3 regions of the Vibrio kanaloae genome follow, and region 1 is predicted to be linked to each of the others. Evidence: predicted binding sites of a transcription regulator. Region 1 holds the regulator's gene; each other region holds the start of a gene.
What was found. The regulator CRP, encoded in region 1, controls carbon source genes, mostly activating them, when cyclic AMP is high. The targets are predictions, from matches to a motif close to TGTGANNNNNNTCACA.
Positions count from the first base shown of each region.

Region 2: the regulator CRP is predicted to act here: its motif matches at 1,894-1,909, upstream of typA (translational GTPase TypA).
Region 3: the regulator CRP is predicted to act here: its motif matches at 2,128-2,143, upstream of deoD (purine-nucleoside phosphorylase).

Region 1 is NZ_AP025497.1:303,927-307,217, forward strand. Features, by position in the region: gene OCV24_RS01350 (DUF1338 domain-containing protein) at 1-760, shown strand, start outside; gene crp (cAMP-activated global transcriptional regulator CRP) at 865-1,497, opposite strand; gene OCV24_RS01360 (phosphoribulokinase) at 1,738-2,607, opposite strand; gene OCV24_RS01365 (YheU family protein) at 2,685-2,897, opposite strand; gene OCV24_RS01370 (hydrolase) at 3,017-3,291, opposite strand, start outside.
Region 2 is NZ_AP025497.1:3,009,808-3,013,098, reverse strand. Features, by position in the region: gene glnA (glutamate--ammonia ligase) at 175-1,584, opposite strand; gene typA (translational GTPase TypA) at 2,146-3,291, shown strand, end outside.
Region 3 is NZ_AP025498.1:592,998-596,288, forward strand. Features, by position in the region: gene OCV24_RS16890 (hypothetical protein) at 1-1,182, opposite strand, end outside; gene deoD (purine-nucleoside phosphorylase) at 1,301-2,011, opposite strand; gene OCV24_RS16900 (L,D-transpeptidase family protein) at 2,358-3,291, shown strand, end outside.

The sequences.
Region 1 (3,291 bases):
GGATGATTACATTCACAGGCTGTGCCCATCGGCTGAGAAAGTACACCAGTTGCTAAAAGAAGACGAAGCGCTGATTAATGATCATATTGCACTGCGTACTTTCAATGTAGCTCCGCTGGGAATTGAAACGCTGGCTAAGCCTTTCCTTGAGTTAGGTTATAAAGCGTGTGGCGATTACCTGTTTGAGAGCAAGAAGCTAGTTGCTAAGCATTACGAGCATCCAGATCCAAAACAGCCGAAAGTGTTCATTAGTGAATTGAAGGTAGAAGAGTGCTCAAGTGAGTTGCAACAGATCGTTGCTAAGTTGGTTGAGCAAGTTGATGCAAGTCAGCTTCAAGGTCATGAATTCTTGTTTGGTGGTCGTCTCTGGGATTTGAGCTTCGCAGATTTCCAAGTGCTAGCAAAAGAGAGTGAATACGCGTCTTGGTTAGCGGCTCATGGATATGGAGCTAACCACTTTACGGTGAGTGTGAACCAACTTAATAAATTCGATGAAGTGCAGGCCGTGAATGACTATCTGAATGAGTCGGGATTCACTATCAATGCGTCTGGAGGTGAGGTTAAAGGCTCTCCAGAGGTCTTATTAGAACAATCATCAACAATGGCAGATAAAGTCCCAGTTTCATTTGTTGAAGGCAATGAGACGATTCCTGGTGGCTTCTATGAGTTTGCTAAGCGCTATGCGATGGCGAATGGTGAGCTTTATACCGGGTTTGTCGCAGCATCGGCTGACAAGATTTTTGAAAGCACCAACGGTTAACGGACGAAGCTCTATTTCGTAACGCTCTCGCATCTTCAAAAAACAAAAAAAGCCACCAAATTTGCATTTGGTGGCTTTCAAATTTTTGGCTCAGCTAATCGAGATTAACGAGTGCCGTATACCACGATAGTTTTACCGTGTGCAGAAATTAGGTTCTGCTCTTCTAGCATCTTCAAGATACGACCTACTGTCTCACGAGAACAACCAACGATCTGGCCAATTTCTTGACGAGTGATCTTGATTTGCATGCCGTCAGGGTGAGTCATTGCATCGGGTTGTTTCGCTAGGTTTAGTAGCGTTTGAGCGATACGACCGGTTACGTCAAGGAACGCTAAGTCACCAACTTTTTGGCTAGTTACTTGTAGGCGGCTTGCCATTTGCGCTGAAAGACGCATCAGGATGTCTGGGTTCACTTGGATAAGTTGGCGGAATTTCTTGAAAGAAATCTCAGCAACTTCACAAGGAGATTTTGCTCGAACCCACGCAGTACGCTCTTGGTCTTCTTCGAATAAGCCAAGCTCACCGATGAAGTCGCCTTGGTTTAGGTAAGAAAGAATCATTTCCTTACCTTCTTCGTCTTTGATAAGAACTGCCACAGAACCTTTCACAATGTAGTACAAGGTTTCTGCCTTTTCACCAGCATGAATCAAAGTACTTTTTGAAGGGTACTTATGAATATGACAGTGTGAAAGGAACCACTCTAATGTTGGATCGGTTTGGGGTTTACCTAGAACCATAATATCTTACTTCCTCTGCAGGGTATGCTTGCTGCTTTCCGTATTTTAGCTAAGCCTGGATTGACTCGTTAGGATAAGAGCACTAGTTGAGTGCTGCAAGCTATCTTGTGTTTCGTTTAAGAATAGTATCCTTTTTCAGGTACTATTTCTTGATTTTAATCGTGACCAAGCTACGATTTTTTACGCAAAATTGTGCACATGATCACGGTATGAAAAGTAATCAATAAGAACGACGTACCGTTAACCTATTTTTCCGGTTTCGATGAGCTGTTGCAGGATTGGTCTTACAATGAGCTCCATAGCAAAACTCATTTTTCCTCCTGGCACGACAAGCGTGTTGTGGCGAGACATAAATGAGCCATCAATCATTGCCAAAAGGTATGGGAAATCGACGTTTTTGATGCCACGCAAACGTATAACTACGAAGCTCTCGTCTAAACTAGGGATCCCTTTGGCGTTGAGTGGGTTGGATGTATCTACGGTTGGAACTCGTTGAAAATTGATATGAGTACGTGAAAATTGAGGAGTAATGTAGTTAAGATAATCATCCATTGAACGAACAATTGAGTCCATTACTGCTTCACGCGAGTGCCCGCGATCGCGTGTGTCACGAACGAATTTTTGTATCCATTCAAGGTTCACGATTGGCACCATACCGATTAGCAGGTCGACATGTTTAGAGACGTTGATGTCTCCGTCTACTACACCGCCGTGTAGGCCTTCGTAGAACATCACATTTGAATTTTCAGGGATCTCTTGCCATGGCGTAAAGGTACCTGGCATTTGATTGTAAGGCACGGCTTCATCGAAGGTGTGCAGATAACTCCGTACTTTACCGGTGCCTTCATTACCATACTGATGGAAGAATTCTTCTAATGCGCCAAAATCGTTAGCCTGTGGACCAAAGTAGCTGATGTGCTTACCTTGCGCGCGTGCCTTGCGGATTTCGACATCCATTTCTGGTCGAGTAAAGCGATGGAAACTATCCCCTTCAACCCAAGCGGCCTTCACGTCCATCATATTGAACATTTTGCGGAAGGCTTCTGAGGTAGTGGTGGTGCCGGCTCCAGATGAACCCGTCACCGCAATAATTGGATGTTTAGCGGACATGACAACCCTTGTCGTTTGAGTAACATACTTGTTAGCAATCGACTTTTACTATAACACGGCTCCTTTCTAAGCGCAGCCTAGAAGCGTTTTATGACTTGGATATCAACGGTTTCATGTAGCTCAGAAAACACGATGCTGACCTCTCCCGAGGCTAATTGATGTTTCACTTGGTCAATCTTGTTCTGTAATGAAACCTCTACGTCGCCGTAGTCTGTACCTTCACGCAGTACGAACTCTTTGATGAGGTTTTCCAGTGTCTCTGGCGCGATGTCTTGCCATGGGATGATCATAAATACTTCTCTCTTTTATGTTCATGAGTATGTTCATTGGTACGTTGATGAGTGTGTCTAGTGACATTATCACTCCCCCTTTTTACCAAGGCTAAGCTTATTTTTATAACGTCCGGGCATTATGCCGAATCTTGGAGACTTTCATAGTAGGCGGGTAATGCTTCTTCCAACCAAAATCTAGGTTTGAGCGTACTGCCGGTAATAAAGCCCACATGGCCGCCTTTTTGAAATAGGCGATAGTCGATGTTGTCAGGCAACACGAACTTTGGAATCACGTCGTCTGTCATAAACGGATCGTCTTTAGCATGGATGATCTGAGTCGGTAGTTTTATCTGATTGAGCTTAGGAAGAGCGGAGCACTGTGCATAATAGTCTTGAGCGTTTTTGAATCCGT
Region 2 (3,291 bases), 470 kb from region 1:
TGTTTGGCGTTGATTGTATTGTGTTTGGTAGAAGGCATGTTACGAAGAAGAAGAGGGGGGGAGAATAGAAAAAAGGCCCACCTGCGAGGCGAGCCTAATATTTTTTAGTAGTTCTTACATGTTGCAGTGGATTTCACCTGTTAGGGTAAGGGCTGCAGCACTTCCAACTGAGGATTAAACTGAGTAGTACAATTCAAATTCAAGTGGGTGTGTCGCCATGTTCACGCGCTGTACATCGTCAGATTTCAGAGTGATGTATGAATCGATGAAGTCATCAGAGAATACGCCACCAGCGGTTAGGAATTCACGGTCTTCGTTAAGCGCAGCTAGAGCTTCTTGTAGTGATTCTGCAACTGTTGGGATTTCAGCCGCTTCTTCTGCAGGAAGGTCGTATAGATCTTTATCCATCGCTTCGCCTGGGTGAATCTTGTTCTTAATACCGTCAAGGCCAGCCATCAGCATTGCTGAGTAACATAGGTATGGGTTAGCAGCTGGGTCACCAAAACGTAGCTCGATACGGCGAGCTTTAGGGCTTGGTACTACTGGGATACGGATAGAAGCAGAACGGTTACGTGCTGAGTAAGCAAGCATTACCGGAGCTTCAAAACCAGGTACAAGACGCTTGTACGAGTTCGTTGATGGGTTAGCAAATGCGTTGATTGCACGAGCGTGTTTGATTACACCACCGATGTAGTAAAGCGCCATTTCAGATAGGCCGCCGTACTTATCACCCGCAAACAGGTTAACGCCGTCTTTTGCTAGAGATTGGTGAACGTGCATACCAGAACCGTTATCACCAACGAGTGGCTTAGGCATGAATGTCGCTGTTTTACCAAATGCGTGAGCAACGTTGTGCACAACGTACTTGTAGATTTGAGTCTCATCGGCTTTTGTTGTTAGCGTGTTGAAGCGAGTTGCGATTTCGTTTTGACCCGCAGTTGCTACTTCGTGGTGGTGAGCTTCAACGACTAGGCCCATCTCTTCCATTACTAGACACATTGCTGAACGGATGTCTTGAGATGAATCTACAGGAGCGACTGGGAAGTAACCGCCTTTAACGCCAGGACGGTGACCTTTGTTACCGCCTTCGATGTCAGAACCTGTGTTCCAAGCTGCTTCTACGTCATCAATCTTGAAGAAAGAACCCGACATATCGTTTGAGAACTTAACGTCGTCAAATAGGAAGAATTCTGGCTCTGGACCAACTAGAACTGTGTCTGCGATACCTGTAGAACGTAGGTACTCTTCAGAACGTTTAGCGATAGAGCGTGGGTCACGGTCGTAGCCTTGCATTGTTGCAGGCTCAAGAATGTCACAACGGATGTTTAGTGTTGCGTCTTCTGTGAATGGGTCCAGTACAGCAGAGGCTGCGTCTGGCATCATTACCATGTCAGATTCGTTAATGCCTTTCCAACCAGCTACTGAAGAGCCGTCAAACATTTTGCCTTCTTCGAAGAAGTCTGCATCAACTTGGTGAGAAGGAATAGAGATGTGCTGCTCTTTACCTTTTGTATCAGTAAAACGTAAGTCGATAAATTTAACTTCGTTCTCTTGGATCAGGGATAGTACATTTTCTACTGACATCTTGGATAACCTCCAGTGTTATTAATTCGGTATTAGCTCGATTCGGTTGAAACTAGCATTGATTAATGTCTATAAGTGCATTAATCGATGCTGATTTATCTAAAGCCAAAAACGTGCCAAAAAAATTATTCCATTAATTTCAACGGTTTACTTGTTTGTCTGTGTTGTTCATTTTAATTTTTGCACCAAAATGATCCTCCATTGCACTTTATTGGTGCAGTTGTTTGCCTGTGCACCAATATATGACATATGAGAGCACCATTCAGCAATGAATTGCTTAAGTTGTCAATCCACTTTTATGGTTTTGCCAGAGATTTAGCTCGCAGCTCACGTGCGATGTTTTTTTAGAGCTCTGCGAATTTAGCTGTGCAGCACCGTACTGGCTCAAAGTTAGCGGATATGAATCGCTAACTAAGAAAAAAGCTTTGGTTCAGATCACATATTTCTAGGTTTTTGTCTAGAATCTGGTATATTATTGACCGTTTTTTAAATCAAGCTAGCGGTTATTATCCAAACTTTTGAGATAACTGACGGCTACTTTTATGAGTGAATCGAGAATCCATGTCTACTCCACAGATTGATAAGTTAAGAAATATCGCGATCATCGCGCACGTTGACCACGGTAAAACGACTTTGGTTGATAAACTGCTACAACAGTCAGGCACTCTTGAGTCTCGTGGTGAAGCTGAAGAGCGTGTCATGGATTCGAATGACATCGAAAAAGAGCGTGGCATTACCATTCTTGCTAAAAACACAGCAATTAACTGGAATGATTACCGCATCAACATCGTAGATACTCCGGGACACGCGGACTTCGGTGGTGAAGTTGAGCGTATCATGTCTATGGTTGATTCTGTTCTGCTTATCGTTGACGCAGTTGATGGCCCAATGCCTCAAACTCGTTTCGTAACGCAAAAAGCATTCGCACACGGTCTTAAGCCAATCGTTGTAATCAACAAGATTGACCGCCCAGGCGCTCGTCCTGATTGGGTTATGGATCAAGTATTCGACCTTTTCGACAACCTAGGTGCTACCGATGAGCAACTGGACTTCACCGTTGTTTACGCTTCAGCTCTAAACGGTTGGGCAACAATGGAAGAAGGCGAAGTTGGTACAGACATGGAACCATTGTTCCAAGCGGTTGTTGATACAGTAGACGCGCCTGCCGTTGACCTTGACGGTTCTCTACAGATGCAAATTTCGCAACTTGATTACAGCGCTTACGTCGGTGTTATCGGTGTTGCTCGTGTTACACGTGGTTCTGTTAAGCCAAACCAACAAGTAACTATCGTTGGTTCTGACGGTAAGAAACGTAACGGTAAAGTCGGTACAGTTCTAGGTTACCTAGGCCTTGACCGTCACGAAGTTGAACAAGCGAATGCTGGTGACATCATTGCGATTACTGGCCTTGGTGAGCTGAAAATTTCAGACACTATCTGTGACGTAAACAATGTTGAAGCGATGGAAGCTCTGTCTGTTGATGAACCAACAGTAACAATGACGTTCCAAGTAAACACTTCTCCGTTCGCGGGTAAAGAAGGTAAGTTTGTTACTTCACGTAATATCCTTGAGCGTCTAGAAAAAGAACTCGTACACAACGTTGCACTACGTGTTGAAGAAACTGACAGTCCAGACCGTTTCCGTGTATCAGGTCGTGGTGAGCTTCACCTATCTATCCTTATCGAAAACATGCGTCGTGAAGGTTTT
Region 3 (3,291 bases), on a different replicon from region 1:
ATAACCTTGATTTGCGATAGCCCAACGATCACGCCACCAACTCATATGAACAATGTCGATTTTTTCAAAACTTTGACCATCTTGCCAGCCCGAATCTTCCTCTACATACATAAGGTCAATATTTTGACTCTGGATGCGCGGCAAACATACGCTTAGGGCGGCAGACCTTAGTAATGGGTCTTGTGGCATATAGATAGCGACGTGTTTATTCTCATCACACATGTCAAGTACATGTAGAAAGTGAGCATAGGAGGTGTAAGGTGGTCGAACTAGCGCCCCTTTCGAAGGGTAGCTAAACGTGGTGAGGTTACCCATAGGATCCTCAACGTTTCCTCTCGCAAGAATGACTTGGTATTGCTGTTCAATGCGTTCTTTCAGTTTGTCAGAGGGCTGAGGTATTTCTAGGTTAGCTTCTGAAGAGTGTTCTTTGGATACAAAGCGCGCAACATCATCATAAGGGTTATGATCAACATTCCCTGACGGTTCTTCATTTTGAGAGTAATTAACGTGTTGGCAAAGGATATAGCCGGAATGGGCCTCGCCAGTCGCGATCCAAACGACGCCATTATTACTTTGCGGCTGCAAGCGCTGATAATGGGAAGCGAATTGATAGTCTTGAGCATGGTTAACCCATCGTGCATCTATCATCGCTAACTTGCGACGACAACGGCTCGCGATATGGTCAACATGATCGTAGAAAGTCTTAGGGTTGATATCAAGCTTTCTACAGATTTCACGTACGGAATAGCCCATGAACAATAAGCCCATAAGGTTTTCTTGAAACTGAAGTTTTTTATTGGATCCAGACCACTTGTCAACGAAGGTGGATTGACAGTCTTTGCATCGATATCTTTGCTTGTCGCCACTATAGCCAAAGGCATGATAAAGGTGCTTGTGGGTATGGACCGATAAGCCGAAATTATCGCAATCATCATTGCGACAAGCAGGAAGGCCATCGCTGTGAAGTTGTCGTAGGCGATGAAGTTCGCTTAACACTTCACGATTGTTAAGTAAGGGGGGGAAAGCTCCACACTCACGACAAACCATCGCTGGACGCTTAGGATTCGCATGTTGCAAAACATATCGTTTTGCATCGCTCAAGCCAAAGTTGTCACACGCCAATGTTTTACAAAAGTTGAGTTGTAATCCATCCGCATCTTTTGGCAGCTTGTCGTTGGACACAATCGCCCCCTCGGGGTTATTTAGGCAGCCAAGCGAACTTGGCTGCGTGGTATTGCGTTTCAAACTATCTATTAGCAAAAATACAGTTAGTGTTAGAAATGCATCTATTGTCTAATGATTAGATGTTGATTGCAGTCTCTAAAGCGACTTTCATCATGTCGTTGAACGACTTTTGACGCTCTTCTGAGCTTAGTTTCTCACCACGAATTATATGATCAGAAACTGTCAGAATAGTCAGTGCTTTAGCACCTAGATCCGCAGCAACACCGTAAATACCAGCCGCTTCCATATCAACACCAAGAATGCCTAGTTTTTCCATTTTTTCGAAAAGGTCAGCTTCTGGTGTGTAGAAAAGGTCTGCAGAAAATACGTTACCTACTTTTACTGGAACTTCCTGCGCTCGTGCTTGATTTACCGCTTCTTCTAGAAGATCGAAATCAGCGATAGCTGCGAAGTCGTGGTTGTTGAAACGAATTCGGTTAACTTTTGAATCGGTAGATGCACCCATGCCAATAACAACGTCCATTAGTTTAACGTCGTCACGTACTGCGCCACAGCTACCAACACGAATAACATTTTTGACGCCGTACTCAGCAATAAGCTCGTGTACGTAGATGCAACATGATGGAATACCCATACCGTGACCCATTACAGAAACTTTTTTACCTTTGTAAGTGCCTGTGTAACCAAACATGTTACGAACGTCACAAACTTGCTTCACATCATCAAGGAATGTTTCAGCAATGTATTTTGCGCGAAGCGGATCGCCCGGCATAAGTACTGTTTCTGCGAAATCACCAGCTTGCGCGTTAATATGAGGTGTAGCCATGGTCGTTCTCCAAAGTTTAAACGGTAATGATAGGAACTAGATTGAGTAAATTACCGATTCTGTTGAATTGAATTCATTTTGTTGAGGCAATATTAGCGAGTTAAAACGAGGCTCCATGAGATGTTTGTCACAAAATGGTTCTGCACTTACAGTTTTATTATTATAGATAACTAAATATGTTGAAATCGTAAAGGCAATCGATTTTGTGTGGTTAAATCGCTTGGAATCAAAAGAAGAACACGCATATTAAGAGCAAGATGGATATGCATTTACGTCAACTAATCATTGTAGAGACGTTTTATCAGCGATAATCTAAACTTTGATAAAAGACAAACCAAGGAATTGTATGTCCTATTGCGCTAACTCGACGCTTTTGATCTCTATGAAAACACAACTACGTAAGATCGCGCTGTTTGCCGTGAAAACGACTTTGCTTGTCGGAGTGACGACGGCTTCATCGTGGGTATCAGCGGCGACTTTTGAGTTACCTTCTGCTGAAAGTCGCATAGTAGGCAGAATACAGCAACATGAAGTCGTTGAGGGTGAAACGTTAGCGATTATTGCCAAGCAGTACGATATTGGCTTTCTTTCGTTGATGGCAGCAAACAAAGGTGTGGACCCTTTTCTCCCAAAGGTAGGTTATGTATTAAGTATTCCTAGCCGTTTTATTTTACCGGACACTCCAAGGGAAGGGATTGTCATTAACCTTGCAGAGCTAAGGTTGTATTACTTTGAGCCTACTAAAAATCTGGTCCATGTCTTCCCAGTCGGAATCGGGCGGGTGGGGCGTGATACTCCAGAAATGATCACCAAGATAAGCCAGAAAAGACCAAACCCGACTTGGACCCCTCCCAACTCAATTCGTAAAGAGTATCTAGAGAAGGGAATTGAGTTACCACGAGTGGTTCCCGCAGGGCCGGAGAATCCGCTTGGTGAATATGCATTGAGACTTGCATATGGTATCGGGGATTATTTGATACACGGCACGAACAAAGATTTTGGAATAGGCTTGCGAGTCAGTTCTGGGTGTATACGTATGGAACCTAAAGATATTGAATGGCTCTTTGAGCAGGTCAGCCGTGGTGAGCAAGTCACAATAATTGATGAGCCGATTAAAGTATCTCTCGAACCAGACAGAAGTGTGTTCGTTGAAGCGCACGAACCATTGACGAGAAGTGACGGTTCTAAGAAATCTCTACAAATTCCGGTCGAATTGAAATGGTGGCTGGAAGATGCAGAGCTGCCTAACTCAAAAGCGAAAGCGGTTATCTTTGCTCAAA